One region of the Streptomyces sp. NPDC007896 genome, then DNA from elsewhere that is predicted to be linked to it. Evidence: riboswitches for the same ligand, from Rfam matches in the RefSeq annotation. Region 1 holds a riboswitch; each other region holds the start of a gene.
What was found. Region 1 has a riboswitch for cyclic di-AMP ahead of ACFZDJ_RS32160 (transglycosylase SLT domain-containing protein). Riboswitches for the same ligand answer to the same signal wherever they lie in the genome.
Positions count from the first base shown of each region.

Region 2: it holds a riboswitch for cyclic di-AMP, as region 1 does, so the genes downstream of both, ACFZDJ_RS40340 (transglycosylase family protein) here and ACFZDJ_RS32160 (transglycosylase SLT domain-containing protein) in region 1, are expected to answer to the same signal.
Region 3: it holds a riboswitch for cyclic di-AMP, as region 1 does, so the genes downstream of both, ACFZDJ_RS46120 (peptidoglycan DD-metalloendopeptidase family protein) here and ACFZDJ_RS32160 (transglycosylase SLT domain-containing protein) in region 1, are expected to answer to the same signal.
Region 4: it holds a riboswitch for cyclic di-AMP, as region 1 does, so the genes downstream of both, ACFZDJ_RS45155 (M23 family metallopeptidase) here and ACFZDJ_RS32160 (transglycosylase SLT domain-containing protein) in region 1, are expected to answer to the same signal.

Region 1 is NZ_JBIBKX010000011.1:152,859-160,045, reverse strand. Features, by position in the region: gene ACFZDJ_RS32175 (polyprenyl synthetase family protein) at 1-531, opposite strand, end outside; gene ACFZDJ_RS32170 (CocE/NonD family hydrolase) at 1,002-3,233, shown strand; gene ACFZDJ_RS32165 (hypothetical protein) at 3,217-3,540, shown strand; cyclic di-AMP (ydaO/yuaA leader) riboswitch at 3,810-3,971, shown strand; gene ACFZDJ_RS32160 (transglycosylase SLT domain-containing protein) at 3,976-4,686, shown strand; partial or broken gene ACFZDJ_RS32155 (HAD family hydrolase) at 4,824-5,627, opposite strand; gene ACFZDJ_RS32150 (FAD-dependent oxidoreductase) at 5,931-7,133, opposite strand; gene ACFZDJ_RS32145 (ATP-grasp domain-containing protein) at 7,161-7,187, opposite strand, start outside.
Region 2 is NZ_JBIBKX010000016.1:101,621-108,807, forward strand. Features, by position in the region: gene ACFZDJ_RS40325 (DUF501 domain-containing protein) at 1-246, opposite strand, end outside; gene ACFZDJ_RS40330 (septum formation initiator family protein) at 330-806, opposite strand; gene eno (phosphopyruvate hydratase) at 908-2,194, opposite strand; gene ACFZDJ_RS40340 (transglycosylase family protein) at 2,546-3,265, opposite strand; cyclic di-AMP (ydaO/yuaA leader) riboswitch at 3,270-3,433, opposite strand; gene ACFZDJ_RS40345 (transglycosylase family protein) at 3,617-4,639, opposite strand; gene ACFZDJ_RS40350 (cytochrome P450) at 4,811-6,094, opposite strand; gene ACFZDJ_RS40355 (globin domain-containing protein) at 6,297-7,187, shown strand, end outside.
Region 3 is NZ_JBIBKX010000022.1:46,399-53,585, reverse strand. Features, by position in the region: gene ACFZDJ_RS46135 (DUF6126 family protein) at 57-173, shown strand; gene ACFZDJ_RS46130 (tyrosine-protein phosphatase) at 212-1,009, opposite strand; gene ACFZDJ_RS46125 (alpha-galactosidase) at 1,192-3,261, shown strand; cyclic di-AMP (ydaO/yuaA leader) riboswitch at 3,563-3,721, shown strand; gene ACFZDJ_RS46120 (peptidoglycan DD-metalloendopeptidase family protein) at 3,724-4,716, shown strand; gene ACFZDJ_RS46115 (hypothetical protein) at 4,962-6,536, shown strand; gene ACFZDJ_RS46110 (DUF6250 domain-containing protein) at 6,533-7,187, shown strand, end outside.
Region 4 is NZ_JBIBKX010000021.1:19,295-26,481, forward strand. Features, by position in the region: gene trmB (tRNA (guanosine(46)-N7)-methyltransferase TrmB) at 1-748, shown strand, start outside; gene ACFZDJ_RS45145 (PrsW family glutamic-type intramembrane protease) at 816-2,198, shown strand; gene ACFZDJ_RS45150 (aldo/keto reductase) at 2,202-3,146, opposite strand; gene ACFZDJ_RS45155 (M23 family metallopeptidase) at 3,205-4,242, opposite strand; cyclic di-AMP (ydaO/yuaA leader) riboswitch at 4,254-4,411, opposite strand; gene ACFZDJ_RS45160 (SpoIIE family protein phosphatase) at 4,668-5,885, opposite strand; gene ACFZDJ_RS45165 (hypothetical protein) at 5,948-6,139, opposite strand; tRNA gene ACFZDJ_RS45170 (tRNA-Met) at 6,307-6,380, opposite strand; gene ACFZDJ_RS45175 (dihydrofolate reductase family protein) at 6,454-7,187, opposite strand, start outside.

The sequences.
Region 1 (7,187 bases):
GCTGAGCACGTCGAGGTAGTGGTCGACCGGGTCGCGCCCGTCGCGGGGCCCCGCCGTCTCCAGGATCTGTCCGGTGACGAGCCGCTCGAACGCCTCGGCCTGGATGCGGACGGCCTCGGGCCCGAGGTCGGCCAGGGTGTGCGACGCGCGCGCGAAGAGGAAGTCGCCGGTGAGCACGGCGACCGAGTTGCCCCAGCGGGTGTTCGCGCTGGGCACGCCGCGCCGCGCGTCGGCCTCGTCCATCACGTCGTCGTGGTACAGGGTGGCGAGATGGGTCAGTTCGACGACCACGGCCGAGGGCACGACACCCGGCGCGTAGGGGTCACCGAACTGCGCGGCGAGCATCACGAGCAGCGGACGGAACCGCTTCCCGCCGGCGCGCAGCAGGTGCTGCGCGGCCTCTGTGATGAAGGGGACCTCGCTCTTGGTGACTTCGAGCAAGCCCTCCTCCACAGCCGTCAATCCGGCCTGGACATCGGCTTCGAGAGCCTGGTCCCGCACGCTCAGCCCGAACGGCCCGACGACGGTCACGAGAGGTTCTCCTGTCTGCTGACGATCACATGGCGAACTCGGTCGATCATTCGGTCGATGACACGGTTTGTCGATGTGTCGCTGCCATCACTCAAGTCAGCGTATCCGGTCACGTTTCGATCACCACGAGCGCCCACCGTCCCCACTGCCGACTTCCTCCCGACTTCCCTCTCCCCCGCCACCCGATGTCCCCCGAGCGGCAGACAGTCCCACACTCGGGCGATACGGGATCACGGGCGGTATGTTCTTGATCAGTCGATTCGGCCGGATATCAGACGTATCGGCTGATAGGACGGGTTGAGAGCCGACCGCCGAGGACGACCGGGGCACCGAGGACGACCGCAGGGCACTGAGGACGCAGAGGACACCGAGGACACAGAGGACACCGTGATGAGCATGCACATCCGTACGTCCTCTCGCACGAGACGACTCACGAGGATCTGTGGATCCCTCTCCCGGACGGCACCCGCTTGCACGCACGCGTGTGGCGCCCGCTGACCGACGCGCCCGTCCCCGCGCTCCTCGAATATCTCCCGGACCGGCTCACCGACCGGACCGCGCCACGCGACTGGCAGCGCCACCCCTGGTACGCGGGCCACGGCTACGCCTCCGTCCGGGTGGATGCCCGCGGTTACGGCAATTCGGAGGGCGTGCCGGCGGACCCGTACGGGGAGGGCGAGCGGGCCGACGGGGTGGAAGTGATCCACTGGCTGGCGGACCAGCCCTGGTGCAGCGGCGCGGTGGGCATGTTCGGCGTCTCCCGGGGCGGCTTCACCTCCCTCCGGATCGCGGCCCTCGCGCCCGAACCGCTCAAGGCGATCGTCACGGTCTGCTCGACCGACGACCCCTATGACAACGACGGGCACCGCATGGGAGGTTCCGTCCTCGCCGTCGAGACGCACGCCCGGGCGGCCATGGCGCTCGCCGACGTCGCCCGTCCGCCGGATCCGGCACACGTGGGCCAGGTGATGTGGCGCGACATGTGGGTGAAGCGCCTGGACACGGTGGAGCCGTTCATCCATACGTGGCTGTCCCACCCGACCCGGGACGCGTACTGGCGCCACGCCGGTGTGCGCGAGGACGGGGGATACGGAGGGATCCGGGCCGCCGTGCTCGCGGTGGGCGGCTGGCACGACCCGTACCGCGACACGGTGCTGCGGCTGGTCGAGAGCCTTCCCGCCGACCGCGTGCGCGGCCTGATCGGCCCTTGGTGCCACCAGTACCCGGACCGGGGCCTGCCGCCGGGCCCGGCGATCGGCTTCCTCCAGGAGACGCTGAGGTGGTGGGACCACTGGCTCAGGCCGACCGACACGAGCGTCCCAGGGCCCGAGCCCGACGTGATCGGTCATCCCGACCTCTACGTGATCGGCAATCCCGACCTCGGCGCGATCAACAATCCCAGCCCCGACGGGACCGCAGATCGGGGCTCCGACGCGACCGCCTACCCGGACTCCGGCACGACCCCCGATCCGAACCCCGGCACGACCGCCCACCCGAACCCCGACACGACCGCCGAACCGAACCCCGACACGACCGCCCACCCGAACCCCGGCGTGAACAACCGTGACGTGATGGCGCAGCCCCTCCTGCGCTCCTACGTCATGGCCGCGCACCTCCCGGCGACGACGTACCCGTCTCTCCCCGGCCGCTGGGTGGGCGACACCGCCTGGCCCTCACCTTCCGTGACCCCGATCGCGTACGCGCTGTGGGGCGCGCCGGTGCTGGTGCGCTCCCCTCAGCACACGGGCGTGGACGCGGGCCGTTTCCGTCCCGTCGGGAACGACGCGGACCTGCCGCCGAACCAGCGGGAGGAGGACGCGAGATCGGCCTGCTTCGAGTTCGAGGTCCCGGGGGAGACCTGGGTCCTGGGGCGCCCGAGGGTCCGCCTCCGTCTGACGTCCCACTCCCCCTGGGGCCAGGTGATCGCCCGGGTGTGCGACGTCGCTGTCGACGGTTCCTCGACGCTGGTGACCCGGGGTGCTCTGAACCTGTCAGCGCGCTACGGCTCCGACCAGGCGGTCTCCTGGAAACCGGGCTCTACGGAGGACGTGGTTTTCGACCTGACCGCCATCGGCTACGCGTTCCCGCCCGGCCACCGCATCCGGCTCTCCCTCTCCTCCGCCTACTGGCCGTGGATCTGGCCCCAGCCGGGCTCGGCGGTGGGGTTCACCCTGGACCCGGCGGCCAGTTCCCTCGAACTTCCGGTGCGAGCGCGGGAGTCGGACCCGGGGATCACCTTCGAGGAGCCGGAGCAGTCCGAACCCCTGGGAGTGACGTCACCGGCCACCCTTGACGAGCCCCGCCCCGAACGCCTGGTCTCCCGTGACGTGGCGAGGGGCGAGTGGCGCCTGGAGGTCGACCCTCGCCGGGACGGCACCCGTGTCCACCCGGACGGCCTCGAATGCACGGAGGACGCCCTGGACACGTACACCATCGACGAGTCGGACCCGCTCTCCGCCCGCACCCGCTCGACGAGGTCGATCCGTCTGCACCGCCCGGAACTGCCCTGGGACGCCCGGGTCGAGACACGCTCCGAACTCAGCTGCGACGCCCGGGAGTTCATCACCTCGAACGAGCTGATCTGCAAGGACGGCAACGAGGTGGTCTTCCATCGGACGTGGGAGAGGAGAATCCCCCGGACGGCGGACTGGAGTCCCGGCGGCGGCATGGGCAACCCGGAGGAGCATGGCGCGGACCGGTGAGTTCCTGATGGCCCTGGACGAGGGGATGCTCGCGTACTTCCGCGAGATGGCCGACGCGATGGTCTCGCGCTTCGGGATTCCCCGGGCCGAGGCGGTGGCGAGGATCAACAGGGCTTACGTGGGGCAGGAGTTCGACCCCTACCCGGACCTGATGTGCCACGAACTCCCCGAATACTGGGCCCACGGCCTCTACTTCAAGCCCAACGCCGGCCGGCTCCCCGACGACGACCCCGACACGGACCTGTCCGTGTGGAAGGTGCGCCCGGCTCCGCCCGCGGCCTCACCGGCCTGGACACTCGAAGCCTGATGTCCGATTTGCCGCCAGTGCCGCTTTATTTCTGCTTGGTCGCGTGAGTTGGGTCACGCCCATGCGGGGCGGGCTCTTTATCCCCTCTTGACGACTCCCCCTTTGCATAAGGCAAGTTGAGTGTCACGTTCCGGATTAATCGGGCATTTTCTCCCCCCTATTTCGCAGGTGAAAGCGATCTACACCGGGAAATGAGGGCTTGTTCCGGACATGTGCTCTCGCATACGTTCACGTCGATCCGGACGGACCGCCCAATCCTGCCGCCGACCGGAATATCCCAGCCACCCACACACGCACGGCAGGAGCGGGGGACCCAGGTAAGCCGCCGATCCGGACACCGGAACGGCTAGGGGTGAAGTCGCACACACCGTGCGGCCGGGCAGCTCCCGCCCGAACCCGACAGCTCACCTCGCAGGCACCGGAGAGGAATTCGCCATGTCCGCACGAGGCAAACGCCGCAGCTTCAAGACCCACAGCATCCTCACTCGGGGCATCCTCGCCGCGGGACTGGGCGGAGTCACGCTCGCCCTTCCGATCGTGGGCGCGACCTGCGCACAGGCCGCCACCCCCACCGCCGCCACCACCACCGACGTCCAGCTCATCACGTACAAGGTGGTCGCGGGCGACACCCTGCCCAAGATCGCGCAGAAGTACCCCACGAGCGGTGGCGCGGCGAAGCTGTACGTCGCCAACCGCGCGGTCATAGGCCCCGACCCGTCGACGCTCCGCCCGGGCCTCACCCTGACCGTGGGCACCAAAAGGGTCCAAACCCCCACCAAGGCGACCCCGGCGCCCACCGCCACCAAGGCCTCCGCGAAGACGTACGCGAACAACCTCGACGGATGGATCAAGCACTCGCTGGACATCATGGCCCGCGCCAAGATCCCCGGCACCTACAACGGCATCCACCGCAACGTCATGCGCGAGTCCTCCGGGAACCCCCTGGCCATCAACAACTGGGACTCCAACGCCAAGGCCGGTATCCCCTCCAAGGGGCTCCTCCAGGTCATCGACCCGACGTTCAAGGCCTACCACGTGCCCGGCACGTCGATGAACCCCTACGACCCGGTCGCGAACATCACGGCGGCCTGCAACTACGCGGCGGCGAAGTACGGCTCGATCGACAACGTCAACGGCCCCTACTGATAGGACTGGTGGGGTTGGTTGGGCCGGTAGGGCTGGTACGACTGCCGGAGTTGATGGGGCTGATGGGGTCGAGGAGACTCGGACGGCTGCAGGGGCCCACGGGGCTCTCCGGATTCCCGGGACCGATCCGTCCGGCTCGGGAACAACCGCTCCAGTACCACCGCGATCCCGTCGTCCTCGTTCGACAGCGTCACCTCGTCGGCCACCGCCTTCAGCTCCGGATGGGCGTTGGCCATGGCGACCCCCCGGGCGGCCCAGTCGAACATGGGGATGTCGTTGGGCATGTCACCGAAGGCGATGGTGGCGGCGGGAGTGAGACCGAGGTGGGCGGCGGCGAGCGCCAGACCGGTCGCCTTGGTCACGCCGCATGGCTGGAGTTCGACGGTCCCTGGCCCCGACATGGTGACGGTGGCCAGCGAGCCCACCACACCCCGGGCCGCCGATGCCAACTCGTCGTCGGACAGCGACGGGTGACGGAGCAGCACCTTGCTGATCGGCTCCGTCCACAGGTCGTCGCGGCGGTGTACCCGTACCGCCGGAAGCGTCGGATGCGGCATCACGTACCCCGGCTCGATGAGCGTCAGCCCGTCCACGCCGTCCTGGTCCACCGCGGCGTAGAGCAGCCCGACCTCCGCCTCGATCTTGCCGAGCGCGGTCTCCGCGAGTTCTCTGTCCAGGGTCACCGACCACAGCAGGCGGTCCGCCGCCGCGTCGTACAACTGCGCCCCCTGCCCGCACACCGCCAGCCCCGCGCCGCCGAGTTCGTCGAGCAGCGGTCGAACTCTCGGCGCCGGGCGCCCCGTCACGACCAGGTGCCGGGCACCCGCCTCGGCCACCCTCGCCAACACGGCCCGGGACCGGTCGGAGAGGGTGTCGTCGCCGCGGAGCAGCGTTCCGTCCAGGTCAGTGGCGATAAGTGAATATGCAGTCGGAGCGGCCATGATCCGAAGAATACGGATCGAACGACTCATCGGCCCGGCGTGAACCGGACGACGTCCGGTATCCCGTCAGCAACGCCGTTCACCGTACGGGGCGTACCGGGCGTACAGAGTGCACTTCTGCCCTGCCCACCGAAGCGGGCGGTACGAAAACACTCCGAGCGGAATGTCACTCCAGAGGATGACGCGGCTGCGGTGACTGTGGCTGCCTGAGCCCAACACGAGCTCCGGCGAGGCTGGTTGGGCCCAGCCCGGGGGCGTGGCTCACAAGCCGCCGCCCCCTCGACCGTACGGACCCCGGCCACCTCACCCGTGCGCGCCCGCCAAGTGCTTGGCCAGCCGCGGCGAAGCGAACTCCGTACCGCACACGAACCGCATCACCGGCCCGTAGGAAGCCGCCGCCGGCAACCCCGTGAAGTACAGCCCGGGCACCGAGGAGCGGTACCCCGCACCGAGCTTGGGAGTGCCGCGGCTCACCTCGAGCGCCGTACGCAACTCGTGTCCCAGGAAGTCCATCGCGGCGATGTCGACGCGATAGCCGGTCGCCGCGATGACATGGTCGGCGGAAACCTCCTCGGTCCGGCCGCCCAGGGTCCGCACGGAGAGGACCGGACGCCCGTCCGAGACGTCGGCGCGAACGATCCCGGAGACCTCGCTGACCTCGACCTTGCCCTCGAAGCGGTCGCGCAGCCACCACGCGCCGAGCGGGCCGAGGACTCGGCGGACCAGGTAGTGCCGGGTCTCGGCGGGCAGATAGCGGTAGGGGTGCGGGTAGTAGCTGAGCGCCCACAGGGACCAGGCACGTCCGAAGGGCGACTCGGGGCGCAGCTTCGGCTGCTTCCAGGGCGGCGCGCCGAAGGCGACCCTGCCCCGTCCCCGGGACACCACCCGCACCTGCGCGCCCGCCTCCGCCGCGAGCGCCGCCGTCTCCAGCGCGGACTGGCCCGCGCCGACGACGATCAGCTCCTTGCCGGAGAACCGGGTGAGGTCGTGGTGCTGGGAGCTGTGTGAGACGGGGCCGGTGGGTGTGGGTCCGTCCGCCGCCGCGCCGCCGAGTTCGGGCGGCAGATGGGCGAGTCCGTACAGTCCCGTGGCCACGACGACCGCCCGCGCCGTGAACGACTCCCCCGAGTCCAGCTTGAGTTCGAAGCCCTCGCCGCCCCGGCGGTCGACGGACACGACCCGCACCCGCTCCAGCTCGGGCACCAGCTTCTGCTGGAACCACTCGCCGTACGCGATGAACGTCTCGACCGGAATGATGTCCTCGTCCGTGACGAGCCGACGGATCCCCGCCGCGTCGCAGTAGTCGGCGATCGTGTGGCCGGGCTGCGGGGCGTCGAGGCTGGACGCGACCGGAGTCGACTTGAGAAGCATCCCCTCGGGCATGTGGTCACGCCAGCTCACCATGGGCTCGCCGAACACGCGCACCGGGATACCGCGCGCCCGCAGATGGGCGGCGGTGGACAGGCCGAACGGGCCGGCACCGATGACTGCTACCGGATGAATCACGAAGTCCCTCCCCAGGACGTACTTTCGTCACTTCGTGGTCGTACTGGTGCTGTT
Region 2 (7,187 bases), on a different contig from region 1:
GACGCCGTCTGCCTCCAGCGTGCCGATCGCGGAGGCCGCACGCGGGCACGTGAGGTAGTACGTCGTCGGGAACGGCGTACCGTCCGGCAGCCGGGGCGCCGTCTCCACCACGTCCGGCTGACCGCAGGGACAGCGGTGCGCGATCGCCCGCAGCCCGCGCGGCGGCCGGCCGAGCTGTTGCTTGAAGGCCTCGACGTCCGCGTCGGTCGGCTCGGTGCGCGGGGTGGGCGGCGGGGGCGTTTCCATGCCTGTGCTCAAGTCTCTTTCTTCTTCGATTCACCGGTTCACCGGTCGTCAGGTCACCGGTCGTCAGGTCACCGGCCATCAGCTCACCGGTCGGAGTGGTCCGACTTGTCGACGCCGTCCCAGACGTTGGCGTACCAGGGGCGGGCTGCCACCCCCAGATCCGTACGCGACTGCTTCGCCGCGTCCGGGTCGATCACGATGTATCCGGTCTCGCCCGGCATCACATAGTGCAGCCGTTCCCGGATCTGCTGCTTCGCGTACGCGTCGTCCTGCCAGCGCGCCTTGAGGTCGCGCAGCTGTTCGACCCGGGCGCGGGCCTGCTCCTGCTGTCGCTCCAGATCGGCGATCTCGGCTCGCTGGGACACGTACTGCCTTATCGGGTACGCGAGGGCCACGATCAGAGAACAGAGTACGAGAGCCAGCAGCGCGGCGCGGCCGGTCAGGCGCGAGCGGCGGGCCTGGCGCTTGGTCTGCGAGCGGTAGACCCGGGCCGCCGTCTGCTCGCCGAGCAGCTTCAGCCTGGTCGCGGTGGAGAACCGGTCCCGGTCCTTCACGGCCATGTCCAGCCTCCCGTTCACACGCGCGTACGTCCCCGGACACGGTACGGGACCGGGTACGGGGACGTACGTACGACTGGCTAAGGCTTGACCCTCCGCGGGTGTCAGCCCTTGAAGCGCGGGAACGCGCTGCGGCCGGCGTACACCGCGGCGTCGTCGAGGATCTCCTCGATGCGCAGCAGCTGGTTGTACTTGGCGACGCGGTCCGAGCGGGCCGGGGCGCCGGTCTTGATCTGGCCGCAGTTCACCGCGACGGCGAGGTCGGCGATGGTGACGTCCTCGGTCTCGCCGGAGCGGTGCGACATCATGCACTTGAAGCCGTTGCGCTGGGCCATCTCGACGGCGTCCAGGGTCTCGGTCAGCGAGCCGATCTGGTTGACCTTGACGAGCAGGGCGTTCGCGGAGCCCTCCTCGATGCCGCGGGCCAGGCGCTCCGGGTTGGTGACGAAGAGGTCGTCGCCGACGATCTGGACCTTGTCGCCCAGCTTCTCGGTGATGACGTTCCAGCCGGCCCAGTCGTCCTCGTACAGCGGGTCCTCGATGGAGACCAGCGGGTACGCGGAGACGAGCTCCTCGTAGTACTCGGTCATCTCGGCGGCCGAGCGGGACTTGCCCTCGAACTCGTACTTGCCGTCCTTGTAGAACTCGGACGCGGCGACGTCGAGCGCGAGCGCGATCTGCTCACCGGGGATGTAACCGGCCTGCTTGATGGCCTCGAGGATGAGGTCGAGAGCGGCGCGGTTCGACTCCAGGTTCGGGGCGAAGCCGCCCTCGTCGCCCAGGCCGGTGGACAGGCCCTTGGTCTTCAGCACCTTCTTGAGGGTGTGGTAGACCTCGGCGCCCCAGCGCAGGGCCTCGGAGAAGGACTCCGCGCCGATCGGGGCGATCATGAACTCCTGGATGTCCACGTTGGAGTCGGCGTGCGAGCCGCCGTTCAGGATGTTCATCATCGGAACGGGCAGCAGGTGCGCGTTCGGGCCGCCCAGGTAGCGGAAGAGGGGGAGGTCGGACGCCTCGGAGGCGGCGTGCGCGACGGCGAGCGAGACGCCGAGGATGGCGTTGGCGCCGAGCGAGCCCTTGTTGTCGGTGGCGTCCAGGTCGAACATCGCCTGGTCGATCAGGCGCTGCTCGGTGGCGTCGTAACCGACGAGCTCCGGGCCGATCTGCTCGATGACGGCGAGGACGGCCTTCTCGACACCCTTGCCGCCGTAACGGTTGGGGTCACCGTCACGCAGCTCGATGGCCTCGAAGGCGCCGGTGGAAGCGCCGGACGGAACGGCGGCACGACCCGTGCTGCCGTCGTCGAGGCCGACCTCGACCTCGACCGTGGGGTTGCCTCGGGAGTCCAGGATTTCCCGGGCTACGACGACGTCGATGGACGGCACGAGCATCTCCTTCTGGGATGTGACGCGGGTACGCGGAGCCTGTGATGGCTTCGCGACATGAGCCTAACCGCCTCGGGGGGATCGGCCAGCCGGTCGCCCACCCCTTGGGCAGAACTGAACGTACACATTGTTCCAGAACGGAACAAAAACGGGTACCGAAATCCGGGTACAAAACGCTCGGCACGAAACGCCGGGCACGAAACGCCGGATACGAAAAACCCCGCTCCGGCGCGTACGGGGGAACACGCACCGGAGCGGGGGGCCCGTGGGGACGGGGGTGACCCTCATCGGGGTCTCCAGCGTGGAGACCCCTTTTATGAGGGACCTGTCATTCAGCTGAGGCGAAGCTGCCGATCATCAGCCGAGGTGAAGCCGCTGACCCGGGTAGATGAAGTCGGCGTCGTCGACGATGTCCTTGTTCAGCTTGAACAGCTGCTGCCAGCCGCCCTTGACCTTCTTCTTCTCGGCGATCGAGCTGAGGCTGTCACCCTTGACGACCTTGTACTCGCCGTCACCCTTCTTGACCTTCTTGCCGGTCGGGGTGGAGACGGTCTTCTCGGCGGCCGGGCGGGACGCCGAACGGGAGGCCGCGGTGTCCGTCGAGCGGGTGGCGGCGCTGGTGCTCGGCGAGCTGTTCGACGAGGAGCTGTTCGAGGAAGACGAGGTCGACGGGGCGCTCGCACCGCCGGTGTACGCGGCGCCCGACAGGCCCGTGCCACAGGTCGGCCAGGCGCCCTTGCCCTGGGCGGCGAGGACCTTCTCGCCGATGGTGATCTGCTGCGACCTGGAGGCCTGGTTGGCGGTCGCGGCGTACGCGGTGCCGCCGTACGCGGCCCAGGTGGAGGCCGAGAACTGCAGACCGCCGTAGTAGCCGTTGCCGGTGTTGATGGACCAGTTACCGCCGGACTCGCACTGGGCGACGGCGTCCCACTCGGAGGCGGTGGCCGCGGAGGCGCTGCCGGCCGCCATCAGCGGAGCGGCGATGGCGACACCGGTGACACCGGCGAGCGTGGCGACACGGGTCGTCCGGTTGAAAACGGTCGGACGGCGGTGCTTGCCCTTGCTGGAAAACAGCATGGAGAGATCCCCTCACCGACGCCTGCGAGGTGAGCTGTCGGGTTCGGGCGGGTGAGTGCCCGGCCGTGCGCTCTGAGCGCTCGGCTTCACCCCAAGCCACTCCCGGTCAACTACCGGGTGCGGCACTTACCTTGGGTCCCCCGCTCCTGCCTACGGCGCTGACGCGTCGACTGTTCCCGTACGGCCGTTGGCAGGATTCGGCGTTGGCGACCGTCGGGGCCCGCTGTGGCGAGCGGTCATGACCGTAAGCAGTCGATCGGCTGAATTCCAAAGACGATCAGGGCCTTTGAGATCCATCTCTCACTCGCGCCAAACCGGACATTACACAGCGAACCATGACGCGAACTGCCCCTACTTTTCGCCCGATTCAGCACCAACTGCAAGGCTCTGACCGGGGAGGATGAGGTTCGGGTCGACGCCGACCGTCTTCTTGTTCGCGTCGTACAGCTCGGCCCATCCGCCTTCGAGGTCGAGGGCGTCCGCGATGGTCCAGAGATTGTCTCCGGCGCGCACGACGTAGGAGCCGTCGACGACATCACGGGAAGCGCCGACGCCGCGCGAGGCGTGCCGCCCTGAGGGGTCGTCGGTACGGCCGTCCACGGCGCTGTCGGTGGTGTTCTCGTTCGCGTTGTCGCCGCGGTGGCGCCCGGCGCCGGCCGTCGCGTTCTCGGACGTACCGGAAGAGCCGTCGCTCTGGCGGGAGTTGCCGGAGTTGTCGCCCTTGGTCGATTCCGTGTCGGAGTTGTCCGCTCCCTGATCGCCGCCGGTGTCGGCCTTCGTCGTGTTCTTGGTCGCGTTCCCGGTCGCCTTCGAGGACGAACCAGACGAAGACAAGTCAGACAAAGACGAATCGGACGTCGAGCCGGACGAGGCGGACGGAGTCGAAGTCGCGGACGAACTGGATGAACTGGATGAACTGGATGAACTGGACGAACCAGATGAATTCGATCCGTTGGGCGAATCGTTCGCCACGCCCGTGTCGACCAGGATGTCGCCCGAGTTCTTGCTCAGCCCGGAGAGCGGTCCACAGGTCGGCCAGGGGGTGAGGCCCTGGTCGTCGAGGAGCTTCTCGGCGATGGCTATCTGCTGCGAGCGGCTGGCCTCGTCGGCGCTCGACGCGTAGGTGAGACCGCCGTACTTCTCCCAGTCCGCCTGGCTGATCTGGAGTCCGCCGTAGTACCCGTTGCCGCTGGCGGCACTCCACTGGCCGGCGCTCTCGCACTCGGCGACCCGGTCCCACGTGGTGCCGTCGGCCGCGCTCGCACTGGTGGCACCGAGCAACGGGATCGCGATGGCGGATCCGGTCACTCCTGCCGCGACGATGAGGGCCGGGGCCTGACGGGGGCGACGATGGCGGCCGTTCCCGGAGAGCATGCGGAAGCCTTTCGCGTGACAGCAGGTGACTACGCGACGTGTGAGTCGCGTTGACGAGTGAACGTATCCGCACCCGAACGCTTGTCACAAGTCGATGCAGCGTAGATCACGTGAAGATCACAGAGTTGAGAGTGCGTCAGGTTTCCGCGCCCGCGGGTGTATGGTCGCCCGCTATCGCGAGACCGGTACCGGAGGCGTGAACTCCACTGGAAGCGTGCGCAATCCGCGCATAATGAGCCCGCCACGCCAGCGCAAATCGGTCGAATCTCCCGCGAGTTGAAGGTCGGGGAGACGGGTGAGGAGAGTGGCGAGCGCGGTCTGGCCCTCCAGCCGGGCGAGCGGGGCGCCGAGGCAGTAGTGGATGCCGTGGCCGTAGCCGAGGTGTTGGTTGTCACGGCGGGAGAGGTCGAGCGTGTCCGGCCGTTCGAACCGCGCGGGGTCACGGTCCGCAGCCGCGAGGACCACGAGGACGGGGTCGCCCGGTGCGATGTCCTGACCGCCGATGCGGACGGCCGCGGTGGCGAACCGCCACGTGGCCAGTTCCACGGGCCCGTCATAACGCAGGAGTTCCTCGACGCCGGTCTCGAGGAGTTCGCGTTCATGGGCGGCGAGGGACTTCTGGAGGCGCGCGCGCTGCTCGGGGTGGGTGAGTAGGGCATACGTGCCGTTGCCGATGAGATTGACGGTCGTCTCGAACCCGGCGAAGAGCAGGATGAAGGCCATGGCGGCGGCCTCGTTCTCCGTGAGGTGCTCGCCGTGGTCGGACGCGCGGATCAGGCCGGAGATGAGGTCCTCACCGGGCGCGGGCGTATCCGGAAGGCCTCCCCGCTTCTTGTGAATGAGCTCGAGCAGATACCCGCGCATCTTCTTGACCGACCGCGCGACCCCGCCCCGCGGCCCGCCACCGTGCCGGATCATCATCCCCGCCCAGTCACGGAAGTCGTCCTGGTCCTCGCGGGGTACGCCCAGCAGGTCGCAAATGGCGTAGATGGGAAGCGGGAACGCGAACTCGTGGATCAGGTCGGCGGAACCCTTCTGCGCGAACTGGTCGATCAGTTGATCGGTGAGCTCCTGCACACGCGGCGCGAACTCGGCCACCCGTCGCGGCGTGAACGCCTTCGAGACCAGCCGCCGCAGCCGGGTGTGGTCCGGCGGGTCGATGTTCAGCAGATGTGTCATCAACTCGGCCTTGCGCTCCCCTGGAATACCCGTCTTCCCTTTCGCATGGGCGGGTTCGTCGTGGTGCGCCGGATTCTTGCTGAGCCGCGCGTCGGCGAGCGCCTGCTTGGCGTCCGCGTACCGCGTCACCAACCAGGCCTCCACCCCGCTCGGCAGCCGCGTCCAGTGCACGGGGGCGTGCTCCCGCAGCCAGGCGTACGCGGGGTAGGGATCACTGGCGAACTCCCAGGTGAAGAGTTCGGGAGCGGGGCTGAAGGGGGGCGGCTGATCGGTCACTCCCTGACGGTATCCGGCGGGAGGAGAAGGACGGCACGGCGGTGGGAGGGGCCGGGGAAGAGCGGGGAAGAGCGAGGCGGCATGCCGGAGGGAAGGGGAGCGGGGTGGGAGGGTGACGCAAGCCGCGTCCCTTTCATCCCGGACCATCCCTGAATCGGCTGCTGTTTGACTCCACGGCTCGCCGCCTCCCTAAATTCGCGCCGTGGACCCCGAAATACTCAGATCCAGCTTCGCGGTCGTCGAGAGACGGGCCGAGTTCGCGGTCAAGTACTTCTACTCGCATCTCTTCCGGCACAACCCGGACGTCCGCGGGCTCTTCCCCCTGGACTTCCCGGAGGACATGGAGCGACAGCGGGACCGGCTGTTCGCGGCACTCACGTATGTGATGGAGCGGCTGGAGGATCCGACGCTGCCGGGATATCTGCGGGAGCTGGGACGGGACCACCGGAAGTACCTGGCCGAGCCGGAGCACTACGCCGCCGTGGGGGCAAGCCTGATCGCCGCGTTCGCCGCCGTCGCGGGGTCGGCGTGGAACGCGGAGGCCGAGAAGGCCTGGGCCGAGGCCTACGGGGCGATCACGAACGTCATGCTCCAGGGCGCGTGGGAGGCACAGCACGAGGGTGAACCGCCCTGGTGGGACGCCGAGGTCGTGTCCCGGACCCGGTACGGCGACGACCTCGTCGTACTGACCCTCCGCCCGCACCACCGGCTGCGCTACTCCCCCGGCCAGTACGTCAGCGTCAGCGTCCCGCACCTGCCGGGCATCTGGCGTCCGTACTCGCTCGGCAACGCCCCCCGCGCCGACCACACCGTCGACCTGCACGTCAGCCGCGTCGAGGACGGGGTGCTGTCCACCGCCCTGGTCCGGCAGACCCGAGAGGGTGATGTCCTGCGGCTCGGCGCACCCGGCGGCGGCCTGACCCTGCGGACGCCGGTGGAACGGCCGCTGACCTTCATCGCGGCCGGCACCGGATGGGCCCCGGTCAAGGCGCTGCTCCAGCAACTCGACGCCACGCACGAGACCCGGCTGTTCCTCGTGGCCCGCGACACCTCGTACCTCTACGACCGGTCGGCCGTGGAACGACTCCAGTCC
Region 3 (7,187 bases), on a different contig from region 1:
AATACACGCAACCCACGGAGCCCACGGAGTCCGCCACCCCCGTCACTCGGCGGCGCATGGTCGAGAAGTTCCCCCGCGCCCTGTGGGTACGCCTCATCATCTACATCGCCGTCGGCCACCTCTTCGCGGCCTTCATCTATCTGCTGTTCGAGCTGGGCGGGCAGAACCAGTAGCCCAGGGCTCAGTCCCTCGGGGTTCAGTCCCTCGGGGTTCAGTCGAGCAGGCGCTCGCGCAGCCGCTCCCGCTGCTCGGGCGTGACCCCCAGCCCCCGCTCCAGGTAGGCGTCGATGCTGCCCCAGGTCTCCTCGATCGTCTCGAAGGCCGCGGTCAGATACTCGGCGCGGGCGTCGAACAGAGGGCTGAGCAGCTCCATGACCTCGGGGGAGCGGGCCGTTTCCGAGGAGCCGTTTCGGCGCACCTTGTAGCGACGGTGCGTCGCGTTCGACTCCAGGTAGTCGGCCACGATCGCGTCGCGTTCGACGTCGAGGGCGAGGAGTGTCACGGCTATGGAGAGGCCCGCGCGGTCCTTGCCCGCCGCGCAGTGCATCAGCGCGGGCACGCTGTCCTCGGCCAGCGCGTGCAGCACGTGCGAGTGCTCGGCCGTGCGCTCCTTGACTATCGTGCGGTAGGAACCGATCATCCGGTTGGCCGCCTTGCCGTCGCCGAGGTGCCCGCGCAGCTGTTCCACGTCGCCGTCGCGGACCATCTTCCAGAACTCGCTGCCGTCGGCAGGGTCGGTGAGCGGAAGGTTCACGTTCCGTACACCCGGCAGCTCGACGTCCGGCCCCTCCAGCTGCTGGTCCGCGGCATTGCGGAAGTCGAAGATCGTGTGCAGCCCGAGGGAGGAGAGGAAGGTGGCGTCCTCCTCCGTGGCGTGCGCGAGATGACCACTGCGGAACAGCCGTCCGTAGCGCACCCGCCGGCCGTCCACGGTGGGCAGGCCGCCCACGTCTCGGAAGTTGCGCACTCCGGCCAGCTCCGGCTCGGTCGACGGGACCTGCTGCGTCACGGGGGCTCCTCCCATTGGACCGCCGGCGCTGCTCGGCGACGCTCGCCGACGGGAATCGCGCTTTCGACGATACGACATGGGTTCCTCAGGCAATGAAGTTGTCCACAGCCGTTGCCTCCCGGGTGAGACGCCGTTGATGATGTTGGTGATTGAGTGCGGCTGTTCGAATCTGTGAGGGTTTGATGATCGAAATCGGCGAAGATGGTCGTACGTGGCTTCTTTCGGGCCCGACCAGCGGCTACGCGCTGCGGCTGACCGACCTCGACGAACTGCTCCATCTCCACTGGGGGCCACGGATCACCCTCGCTGACGCCGAGTCGCTGGCCGCCCTGCCCGGCCCGCCGTACCGGCCCTTCGAGTCCCGGCTCGACGGGCGCGAGGAGTATCCCGTCGAGGGCGGCCCCCGCTTCGTACGTCCGGCGCTCTCCGTACGGACGCAGGAGCGGCGCGGCACCGAATGGCGTTTCGAGGCCCACGAGGCCGACGGTGACGAACTGCGGCTGCGCTTCGCGGACGACGGGCTCGGCATCACCCTGCACTACCGGATGCGCGGCGACGTCGTCGAGCGCTGGGTGACCCTGGCCAACGAAGGGCCCTGCCTGGAGTTGCTGCGCGCGGACTCCGCGACCTGGACACTGCCGGAGCGCGACGGCTGGCGGCTCTCTCAGCTGCACGGGCGGTGGGCGGCCGAGTCCCGGCTCGCGCGCTCCCCCCTCACCTACGGTGAGAAGGTCATCGGCAGCCGCCGCGGGCACACCGGGCACCAGCACCTGCCGTGGGTCGCGCTGGACAGCGGGGCGAGTGAGGAGAGCGGCGAGGTCTACGGGTGCGCGCTCGGCTGGTCGGGCTCGTGGCGGATCTGCGTGGCTCAACTCCCCGACGCGCGCGTGCAGATCTCCGGCGGCGCGGGGTACGACGACTCCGGACTGTTGCGTCTGGAGCCGGGGGAGTCGTTCACCACCCCCGTCTTCGCGGGGCTGTGGAGCGACGGCGGCTTCGGCGCGGCGAGCCGGACGTGGCACGCGTACCAGCGCGCGTACGTGATCCCGGACGCGGACCAGGACCGGCCGGTGCTCTTCAACTCCTGGGAGGCCACCCACTTCGACATCTCCGAGGAGCGGCAGCGGGAGCTGGCCCGGCGGGCCGCGGAGATGGGCGTCGAGTTGTTCGTCGTCGACGACGGGTGGTTCGGGGCGCGGACGAGCGACCGCGCAGGGCTCGGCGACTGGACCCCCAACCCGGACCGCTTCCCGCAGGGACTGAAGCCGCTCGCCGACGACGTGCACGCGCTCGGCATGCAGTTCGGGATCTGGGTCGAGCCGGAGATGGTCAATCCTGACAGCGAGCTGTACCGCGCGCACCCCGACTGGGTGCAGTTCCAGCCGGGGCGGACCAGGACGGAGTTCCGCAACCAGCTCGTACTCAACCTCGCCCGCCCCGACGTCCAGGAGTACCTGTGGGAGCAGCTCGACAGTCTGCTCTCGAGTGCCCCGATCGACTATGTGAAGTGGGACTTCAACCGCTGCTTCACGGACGCCGGTTGGCCCGGTGAGCCGTACCCGCAGAAGCTGTGGGTCGAGCACGTGGAGGCCCTGTACGGACTCCTGGACCGGCTGCGCGCCGAGCACCCCGGGGTCGCCTTCGAGTCCTGTTCGGGCGGTGGCGGCCGGATCGACCTCGGCGTCATGGCGCGCACGGACCAGGTGTGGACCTCCGACAACACCGACCCGCTCGACCGGCTCGCCATCCAGCACGGCTTCAGCCAGATCCACCCGGCCCGGATCATGGCCGCCTGGGTCACGGACAGTCCGAACGCGCAGCTCAACGGACGGATCAGCTCGCTGCGGTTCCGGTTCGTGAGCGCCATGGCCGGGGTCCTCGGGGTCGGCGGTGACCTGGCCGACTGGAGCGAGGTGGAGCTCGCCGAGGCGCGGGAGTGGGTGGAGCGCTACAAGGAGATCCGGCCGGTCGTGCAGCGCGGCGACCTCTACCGGCTGCGGCCTCCAGGCGGCGGCCTGAGCGCGGTGCAGTACGTGCACGGCGACGAGACCGTCGTCCTCGCCCTGCTCCAGGCCCAGCACCACGGCGAGCCGGTCGCCCCGCTCCGGCTGCGCGGGCTGGATCCGAGCGCCGCGTACGAATGCTGTGAAACGGGCGAAGTGCACCGGGGTGCGGTGCTGTTGCATCACGGGTTGCGGACGGAGCTGCGTGGGGACTTCGATGCGGCAGTTATCCGGCTGCGTCGCATGTGAGTGTTCTGTCCGTATTGATGCCTTCATTCCAACTGGCCCTGGAATAAAGGACCGTGGTGCGATGTGCGTGAGCAGCGTCATATTCGTGACGATGCGTTGCGGTCCCGCTTTCTCAATCGGCCCGAATTTCCTGGCGGTTTGCGGGACGGGGGAGATCATTGTCCACGGAGGGTGACCGGAATTCCGGCATGGATCAAGGGGGGCACGCGCACAGAAAAGCCACATGGTTGGCGATGCGCCCCCATCTCGCTTACGTTCGCCCTCAATCCGGACGGACGCCCAATCCTGCCGCCGCCCGGTATCCGCACACCCACCGGTAACCGGCAGGAGCGGGGGACCCACAGGTACCACGCCTGTTCCGGTCTCCGGAACGGCTAGGGGTAAAGCCGCGCAGCCGCGTGGCCGGGCATCTCCAGCCCGCACCCGACAGCTCACCTCGCAGGCGCCGGAGAGGAATTCTTCATGCCCGCGAAGGGTAAGCACCGCCGCCCCAAGTCCCAGCGTTTCTCCCGCTCGATCGCCGTGGCCGGAACCGGTGGCGCCGCGCTCGCGCTGCCGCTGATGGGGGCCGCCGGTGCCCATGCCGTGACGCCGACAGTCGCGGTTTCGTCCACTCCGGAAAAGACCGCGACGATTTCCGGCGCGACGGTTTCCAAAAAGTCCGCGACGGTTTCGGAAAAGACCGCTACGGCCTCCACGGCCGCGACGAAGACCTATTCGGTGAAGGCAGGCGACTGGCTCGCCAAGATCGCCGAGCGGCAGCACCTCAGCGGCGGCTGGCAGAAGCTCTACTCCGACAACCGCCAGGCCATCGGCGGCGACCCCTCGCTGATCCACCCCGGCCTGAAGCTCGCGATCGGCGAGAAGGCCGCGTCGACCGACAACACCAAGCCGTCGACCAAGCCATCGGCCAAGTCGTCCACGCAGTCGTCCGCCAAGACGGCCACGCGGTCGTCGGCGCAGCCGGCCACCGAGTCGTCCAGCGCGGCGGACGCGCCCAAGACCCAGGCCGCGGCCACCCAGGCCACCGGCACCGCCGGCAACACCGGTTACACCCTGCCGGTCGAGGGCGCCACCATCGGCACCGGCTACAAGGTCGCCGGCAGCATGTGGTCCAGCGGCTACCACACCGGCGTGGACTTCGTGGTCCCGACCGGCACCACCATCAAGGCCGTCGCCGCCGGCACCGTCGTCTCGGCCGGCTGGGGCGGCGCGTACGGCAACCAGGTCGTCATCCAGCACGCCGACGGCCGGTACTCGCAGTACGCCCACATGTCCGCCCTGTCGGTCTCGGCGGGCCAGACCGTGACCGAGGGCCAGCAGATCGGCCTCTCCGGCGCGACCGGCAACGTCACCGGTCCGCATCTGCACTTCGAGATCCGCACCACCCCGAACTACGGCTCGGACGTGGACCCGGTCGCGTACCTGCGCTCGCACGGTGTCGCCGTCGGCTGACGTCCGCCGCGTCTTTCACGACCTTCGAGGGCCGGACCTCCGCGATCGCGGAGGTCCGGCCCTCGGCGTTTCTCCGCGCGTCCCGGCGTGGTCATTTCATGATCGGCACATTGCGGTCTTGTGGCACCGGCGCACGAGGTGTCGACACGGTGCGAGGGTGACTCCACAGTGATCTCCGTAAGCGCTTTCTGTGTCTTCGGCGACGGCATCGCGGCCGTCGTCGCCACCGCAAGGAGCCCGCCATCGTGAGACCTCGAAGACTCGGCGTCACCGCCGCCGCCGCGCTGCTGGCCGGACCGGTCGACGCGCCCTCGCACGCCACCGAACAGCATCCGCCGCCGCGCCGGATCGTGGAGAGACTGGACCGCGGCCTGGTCGCCGTCCCCTCCGGCAAGGGCACCTTCCTGAGCTGGCGGTTACTCGGCACGGAGTACGCGCTCCCCCAAGTTCTCGGCTCCGCTCGAACAGGGGGTACCCCCACCGGGGACGCGATCGCGTTCAACGTGTACAAGGGCGGACGACGGCTCAACCGGGCGCCGGTCATCCGCTCGACCACATACCAGGACGACAGCCGGGGCACCGGCACGTACGCCGTGCGTGCCGTCGTCAACGGCCATGAGCGAAAGCCGAGTTCGGCGGCGCTCGACTTCGCGAAGGGCTACGCCGAGATTCCGCTGGCCGCCGTCGACGCGCCCGCCGCGATCAGCGGCTCGACGGCGATCGGCGGCTACCGCAACGACGACAACGTCACCGTGTACGACCTCGACGGCGACGGCAGGGCCGAGGTGCTGGTGCACACGGCCGACGGGACCACCTTCGCGGACGGAGCGAAGGTGACCGCCGACTCGCCCGCCAACCAGTTCATTTCGGTGATCGACGGGGAGACGGGCCTCGAGTGCACCCGGCAGCCCGTGCCCGACGACCTGGTCGCCGGCGGCCCCTCCGGCGGGCACTTCGGCATCGCGTACCTGGACGGCGTACACCCCAGCCTCGTCACGAAGTTGGTCACCCGGGTCGGTGCCAAGCGCGGAGCCTTCCGGATCCTCTTCCAGACCTGGGACTTCAACGGCACGGATCTGAGACGGCGTTGGAAGTACGTCGTCCCGGCCGGCAGCGGCGCCACCAGCTTCCACCAGATCCGGACCGTCGACGTCGACCAGGACGGCAAGGACGAGATCGCCGACGGCAACTACGTGGAGGGCGGCGACGGCACGCTGCGCTATGTCGTCGACGGTGCCGGACACGGCGACCGTTTCGACATCGCCGACCTCGACGTCGGCAGGGGCAGCGCCGCCGACATCGACCCCGGCCACCCCGGCTACGAGTACTGGACCTCCACCGCCGACGTCACCCGCCCCGGCGCGGGCGTCTTCAACGTCCGGGACGGAAAGATCTCCACGACCACGCCCAGCGTCAACTTCCGCATCTGGTGGGACGGCGACAAGGGCGCCGAGCTCCTCGACTACACGCATGTCGACAAGTGGGACCCGAAGACCGAGACCAGCACGCGCCTCTTCGACCCGGCCGGTGTCGTCTCCGGCGCCCGCAACGCGACCCCGTTCTACGGCGACCTCCTCGGCGACTGGCGCGAGGAGATCCTCGCCGAGACCGGTGACCACACCGCGCTGCGCCTGTACACCACCACCGAGCCGACGAAGACCCGTATCTACACGCTCGCCCAGAACCCCGGCTACCGCCTCGGCTGGACCGTGCGCGGCTATCTCCAGTCGACGTACACGGACTACTACCTGGGCACCGAGACCCGGCGGGTGCCGAAGCCCGCCATCACCACCGCCGCTCGTACGGAAGGAACCTCATGACCACCCGCAGAGCCTTCGCGACCCTCGCCGCCGGTGCCGCGCTGTCGGCGCTCGTACCGGCCATCACCGCGAGCGCCTCGCCGCGTCACCGTCGCGGCCGGCTCATCGCCCACGACGGCTTCCGTCGCGGCCTCGGCCAGTGGGTCACCGAACTGCAGGACGGCGGCACGGTCACCGCCTCGCACGGTGTCCTGGAGATCGACGTACCGAGCGGTGCGACGGTCTGGTTCAAGCAGAGGCTCGAAGGGCCCTACGTCATCGAGTACACCGCCACACCCGTCTCCGAGGGCGGCGTCAACGACCGGGTCTCCGACCTCAACAACTTCTGGAACGCCGTCGACGTCCGTTCCCCGGACGACCTCTTCGCCACGCCGCGCGGCGGCGCATTGGCCGAATACGACTACCTGAAGACGTACTACGTCGGATACGGCGCCAACACCAACACGACCACGCGGCTGCGCCGGTACGTGGGGGAGCCGGGCGTCCGCCCACTCGTCTACGACTACACGGAGCCGCTGCTCACGGCCAACGAGCCGAACCGTGTCCGGATCGTCTCGGACGGCTCCACGGTCCGCTGGTGGAACAACGGACGGCTGGTGTTCGACTACGGCGACCCGGAGCCGTACACGAGCGGGCACTTCGCGTTCCGGA
Region 4 (7,187 bases), on a different contig from region 1:
GCGGTTCCCCGATGGTCCGAAGGCCGACCCCGCCGGATCGCACTTCGAGCGGCGCATCCGGAGCTTCCAGCCGCGGCGCAGCCGGGTCACCACGGGCCAGGCGGACGCGCTGCAGCGGCTGTGGCCCAAGTGGGGGCTCGACATCGACGGGCAGCGCGTGATCGATCTCTCCGAGTTGTTCGGGGGCGAGCGGCCCGTCGTGCTGGAGATCGGGTTCGGGATGGGTGAGGCCACCGCGCGGATGGCGGCGGAGGACCCGAAGACGGGGATCCTGGCCGTCGACGTGCACACGCCGGGGCAGGGCAACCTGCTCAATCTCGCGGACCAGAACGGGCTCACCAATGTCCGCGTCGGCAACGGCGACGCGATCATTCTGCTCAGGGAGATGCTCATGCCGGATTCCCTGAGCGGGCTGCGCGTGTACTTTCCCGATCCCTGGCCCAAGAAGCGGCACCACAAGCGGCGGCTGATCCAGCCGGAGTTCCTCAGCCTCGCCGCGACCCGCCTCAGGCCCGGCGCCCTCGTGCACTGCGCGACCGACTGGGAGCCGTACGCCGAGCAGATGCTGGAAGTGCTGAGCGCACACCCGGACTTCGAGAACACCCAGCCGGACGGCGGTTACGCGCCTCGTCCGGACTTCCGGCCGCTGACCCGTTTCGAGGGTCAGGGACTGGAGAAGGGTCATGTGGTGAACGACCTCCTGTTCCGGCGCGTACAGCACCGAGACCAGGACACATCCGGCGACTGAAGACCCGCGGACGAACACCACCAGGCGCCGTCGCGGGCAGCGCCCCTCCCTCGTTAGGGTCAATGCCGTGGCCACCTTTCCCCCGTACCCGACGTATCCCGGCGGTCCCACCGGTGGGCCGGCCGACGGTGCGCTGCGGCACGCGCACTGGTGGCAGCGGAAGTGGGTGCGCTACGGCGCGCTGATCACCCTGCTCGCGCTCTCCGGCCTCGTCATCCTGGCCCTGGTCCGCCAACAGACCGGCACCGAGGGTTTCCTGGTCGGGCTCGGCCTCGCCGTGCTGCCCGTGCCGCTCCTCGTCGCCGCGTTCCGCTGGCTGGACCGGGTGGAACCCGGGCCCTGGCGCAACCTGCTCTTCGCCTTCGCGTGGGGCGCCTGCGCGGCGGCGCTGATAGCGATCGTCGCCAACAGTTTCGCGACCAAATGGATAGCGACCGCCACCGCCGACCCGACCAGCGCCGACACCCTCGGCGCGACCGTCATAGCGCCGATCGTGGAGGAGTCCGCGAAAGCCGCCGCTGTGCTCCTGGTGTTCCTCTTCCGCCGCCGGGACTTCACGGGGATCGTCGACGGGGTCGTCATAGCCGGAGTCACCGCAACCGGCTTCGCCTTCACCGAGAACATCCTCTATCTCGGCACCGCCTTCGGCACGGACCAGCTCAACGGTGACCGCGGTCTGACCTCCGTCACCGCCGCGACCTTCTTCGTCCGCGTCGTGATGTCGCCCTTCGCGCACCCCCTGTTCACCGTGCTCACCGGCATCGGCTTCGGCATCGCGGCGCTGTCCGCCGAGCGCCAGCACGTGCGCCGCGTCCTGCTGCCCCTGACCGGACTGCTGCTCGCGATGGGCATGCACTCCACGTGGAACGGCTCGTCGGACTTCGGGGAGTACGGCTTCTACGCGGTGTACGGGGCGTTCATGGTGCCCGCGTTCGGTCTGCTCACCTTCCTCGTCATCTGGACCCGGCAGCGGGAGCTGAAGACCGTACGGACCGAACTTCCGGCGTACGCGGCGGCCGGGTGGCTCACCCCGCCCGAGCCGTACGTGCTCGGCTCGATGCGGGCGCGGCGGCTGGCCCGCGAGTACGCCGCCCACCACTTCGGCAAGGCGGCGGCGCGCTCGGTCGCGCAGTACGAGGCCTACGCGACCTCGTTGGCGTTTCTGCGGCACCGGGGGCGCAGTGGCCGCGCCAACGCCGACTTCGTCGTACGGGAGCGGGAGTTGCTGCACGAGCTGTGGCGCCGCCGGGAGGTCGCCCGCCCGTCCCTCGCGTACGCGGCCCACACGGCGGCCCCGGCCGTACCCGTGCCGCCTCAGGTACCGCCGCCGTGGCCCGGGTACGGCTACGCGCCGGTGCCCGGCCAGGCGAACCCCACCGGTGCGCCCCCCTACCCCACGTACCCCGCACCGGCGACGCCGTACCCCGCGTACAACCCCTACCAGTCGTAGGCCTCAGGCGGACGCTTCCGTCAGCCTGGCCAGTTCCGCGTCCGTCAGGGTCAGGTCCGCGACCGCCAGCAGCGCCGGCAGCTGCTCGACCGTCCGGGCGGAGGCGATGGGCGCCGCGACCGTCGGCCGGGCGGCGAGCCAGGCGAGGGCGACCGTGGCGACCTCGGCGTCATGGGCCCCGGCGACCTCGTCGAGGGCGGCCAGGACGCGGATGCCGCGCTCGGTGCCGAGATGCTTGCCGGCGCCCTCGGCCCGCGCCGAGTCGACCGTCGTACCCGGGCGGTACTTGCCGGTGAGGAAGCCGGAGGCGAGCGCGAAGTAGGGGACGGCGGCCAGGCCGGTCCGGGAGGCGACCTCCTGGAGCGGGCCCTCGTAGGTGTCGCGCGAGACGAGGTTGTAGTGCGGCTGGAGGGCGACGTAACGCGCGAGGCCCTCGCGGTCGGAGAACTCCACGGACTCCGCGAGCCGCTCGGCGGAGATGTTGGAGGCGGCGATCTCCCGGACCTTGCCGGCCCGGACCAGTTCGTCCAGCGCGCCGATGATCTCCTCGACCGGCACCGAGGTGTCGTCGAAGTGGGTGTAGTAGAGGTCGATGTAGTCCGTGCCGAGGCGGCGCAGCGAGGCGTCGGCGGCGGCCCTGATGTTCGTCGCGGACAGGCCCTTGTACTCGGGGTGGGTGCTGACCTTGGTGGCGAGGACCACGTCGGAGCGGTTGCCGCGCGCGGCGAACCACTTGCCGATGATCGTCTCCGACTCACCGCCTGTGTGGCCGGCGATCCACGCGGAGTAGCCGTCGGCGGTGTCGACGAAGTTGCCGCCCCCGGCCGTGTACGCGTCGAGCACGGCGAAGGACTGCGCCTCGTCGGCTGTCCAGCCGAAGACGTTGCCGCCGAGGGAGAGCGGGAAGACCTCGAGGTCGGAGGAGCCGAGTTTGCGGAGAGAAGTCATGCTTTATTTCAACAGCCGTACCGGACTGCCGTATTCCGCACACGGCCCCCGGGAACGATCAGGGGTTGAGGCCCTTGCTCTGCAGCCACGCCATCGGGTCGATCGCGCTGCCGCCGCCCGGGTGAACCTCCAGGTGCAGATGCGGCCCGGTCACGTTGCCGGTCGCGCCCACACGCCCGATGACGTCGCCGGTGGCCACCTTCTGCCCGACGCTGACGCTGATGGACGACTGGTGGCAGAACCACAGCTCCGTGCCGTCGTCGAGGGTGAGGATGGTGCGGTAGCCGTACGAGCCGGCCCAGCCCGCCTCCGTGATCGTGCCGCTGTGGATGGCCTTGATCAGCGTGCCGGTGGGGGCCGCGAAGTCGAGGCCGGTGTGGTACCCGGAGGACCACATGGAACCGGCGTCGCCGAAGCGGGAGGTCAGGGTGTACGAGGAGGTGGGCAGCGAGTAGCTCTTGGCGAGCTCGGCGAGGCGCGCGGCCTCGGCCTTCTGCTTGGCGTCCTCGTCCGCCTTCTTCTTCGCGGCGGCGACCTTGGCCTCGGCGTCGTCCTTCTGCTTGGCGGCCAGGGCGACCGCCTTCTTCGCCGCGGCGGACTCGGCGGCGGCCTGGGCCGCCTTGTCGACCTGGTCCTGCTGCGACTCGGCCTGCAGGATGATGCGGGCGCGCAGTGCCTCGCCCGCGTCCTTGTTGCCCTGCGCGGCGTCGGCGCTGGTCACGCCGGCGCTGGTGAGCGGGGTGGCGGAGCCCTTCGGCGTGCTGGAACCGCCGTCGGATATCAGCGCCTTGGCGGACTGGGTGACCGAGGAGAGGTCGGGCAGCGAGATGGACACCGGCGGCTTGCCGGGCGCCGCGGTGGCCATGCCGCCCGCACCGACGGCGGCGATGACGCCGACGCCCAGGACCGTGGAGCTGCGGGCGAGTCCCCCGCCGCGCTGCTTGGAGACGCGGTGCCGGCCGCGGAGGGGGCGGATGGAATCCTCGGTGGGGTTCCACTCCTCCCAGGGGCCCTCGTCCTTGCCGTAGGCGTAGCCAAAAGTCTGGGTGTCGTTCGGCGGGAACGAAGTGGGCTGGGCGGGCCGGTTGGACGCCACGTGGGCGTGCTCCTTTCCTTCCTTCTCGCCTACCGGGTTAGCTGACGGGTTCGGAGCAGGAAGGTCTCCTACGCGCGTCAACCCACGGTGTCTCCACCGCGAAAGACGCTCGATTCACCCCAAGTTGGTGGTTCCCCGGTTCCCTTGCGGGATTCGGCGCGTGCGCACGGAGCCGACTCTTGTGACGGCTGGGACGACCGCGCTGCGTTATCGAACGTTAATAGACACGGGTACCGGATTCCAAGCTGTTCGTACTGATCATTAACCACTTTTGGCCAGGACTTACCGGCCATGAGCGGCGGAAATCGGGCGAGTTGACCGCACCCTCCTACCCGGCAGTTATTTGACGGTGCGTCAGTTGTTATGCGGAGGGACATCGACCGATCACCCCTCGTGACAACGATCAAGAACGCCCCTTCCCGTGACTACGGCCGCCGTACGGCGAGCAGTGCCATGTCGTCCGTCAGTGCGCCGCCCGTGTGCCGCCGGACCTCCTCCGAGAGCGTGGCCAGCAGGACGTCGGGGCCGGGGAAGGTCCGTCCGGCCAGACGCGCGGCCGGATCGTAGAAGCGCCCCTGCGCGTCGCGGGCCTCGGACAGTCCGTCCGTGTGGAAGAGGAGCGTGGCCCCGTGCGGGAAGCGCGCCTCCTGCGCACGGTCCGGCCAGCTGCCCAACTCGCCCATGCCGAGCGGCAGTGCGGGGTTCGCGGCGGCGAGCGTGACCAGCGTTCCGTCCGCGTGCAGGAGCAGCGGCGGCGGGTGGCCACGGTTGACGATCCGTACGAGGCCGCCCTCGTGCGTGATCTCCGCGAGGACGGCGGTGGTGAACCCCTCGAAGGCGTCGAGGCCCTTGCGCCGGGTGCCCTCGCGGACCAGCGCCCGCTCCAGCCGCTGCGCGACCGCCTCCGGCGTGGCCTCCTGCTCGGCCGCCTCCCGGAACGCCCCGATGAGCACCGCGACGGCGGCCACCGCTTCCATGCCCTTCCCGCGTACGTCGCCCACCGCCAGCCGTACACCGTGCGGGGAGTCCTGCACCGCGTACAGGTCGCCGCCGATGAACGCGCCCGCCTGCGCGGCCTCGTAGCGCGCCGCGACGTCGAGGCCGCCGATCCGCCGGTCGGGTTCCGGCAGGACGGCACGCTGGGCCGCCTCGGCGATCTGGTGGGCCGAGGCCAGTCGTTCGTCGGTGCGACGGACGAGGATGTTGATGAGCACGGCCAGCACGCCGACGGTCGCCACGGTGGCGACCTGCGTGAGCGCGTCCACCTTGAAGACGATGCCGAGCCGGATGTGGATCGTGAGCACCGCGACGAGCGCCGCGATGCCGGTGAGCACGGTGCCGCGCAGCGAGAAGAGCGGGGCGGCCACGAGCGGCGCGGCCGTGAAGAGGGGGCCCGCGGTGAAGGCCATCGGGGTGAAGTAGTCGTAGAACGCGCCGACCAGGATGAGCAGCGCGGGCAGCACCCGGGCGAGGTTTCGCGCGCAGGAGATCCGGCTCCGGTCCGCCTCGGCCGGGCGGGGCACCGGCTCGTCCCCCAGCCCCGGATCGGGCACGGGGACCCCGGGCGATCGCCCACCGGACCGGTCGTTCGGCTCGTCGTTCGGCTCCTCGGCCCGCTGCGCGCCTCCTCGCTGCTGCCCCACCCGTCCAGGCTTCCCGGCGCGGGGGCGGGGGGCGAGTGGTGAGGGGCCGACCGGGGGATGCGTCAGTCCGAGCCCGACCACCGGACGCCGCCGGCTCCGCCGCGCCCGTGGTGGTGCCCGGCCGGGGCGACGACGGTCCCGCCGTCCGGCACGAAGTCATGACCGCCGTGGCAGACCCCGAGGAACAGCGCGCACGCGGCGAGCAGCAGCGCGAGCGCCGGCGCGCGCCGGACCAGCCACCGAGGACAACTCATAGTGAGCGGAAGACTACAGAAAGTCGGGTCGGCAGGGAAAATCGGGGCGGGACGGCAAACAGGAAAGCCGGGCGGCGGGAAGCCCGGGACGGCAAGAAACCCGGGACGGCAAACGGGAAAAACCAAGGGCCGGAACTCGTTTCCGAGTTCCGGCCCTTGGCCTTCAGTAGCGGGGACAGGATTTGAACCTGCGACCTCTGGGTTATGAGCCCAGCGAGCTACCGAGCTGCTCCACCCCGCGTCGTTGAAATTAGTGTACGCCATCCGCGGGGCCCGATTCACCAGGCTTTTCGCGGACGACCGCGGGGCCGCCCCTACCCGGCCGCGAGAAGGTGCCGATTGGGCGCCACGGCCCGCTCCTCGAACTCCGGCAGTACGACGACATCCGCCCCCGCGGCCACGAGCAGACCGTTCCCGTCGGCCCCCGTCACGAACGTGTCGGGCTCGCGCCACGCGGTGACCACCCGCCGTACCCCCGCGTCGAGGATCAGCCGCGCACAGGGCGCGGGCCGGGACGCCCGCCGCGCGCACGGCTCCAGGCTGCTGTACACGGTGGCGGAGCGAAGGCGCGGATCCGCGGCATCGATCTTCGCGAGCGCCGCCTCCTCGGCGTGCACGACGGGGTCGTCGCCCTCCCGTGAGTGCCCGCGCGCCAGCTCGGTGCCGTCGGCCGCCACCACCACCGCCCCCACACTGAACGCCGTCTCCGAGGGCGGGCACAGCGCCGCCAGCTCGCAGGCGACGCCCAGCCAGTGCCGGTCCGCGGCGGAGGCGAGAGCGCCCGCCCCGGGTGCGGTGGGGACGTAGCGGATGAGGACGACGTCCCCGACCGGCCGTGTCTCCACCAGCCGCATCCGGCCCGGCGGATATCCCCCGGGTCCGAACAGCCGTGGCGCGTCCGGCTCCCCCACGAAGAGCGGCGCGACGGCGAGCTGCAGCTCGTCCGCCAGCCCCTGTGCCATCAGCTGGGTGTGCACGCGCCCCCCGCCCTCGACCATGAGCCGCCGCACCCCGCGTACGTCGTGGAGGTGTTCGAGCACGACGCGCC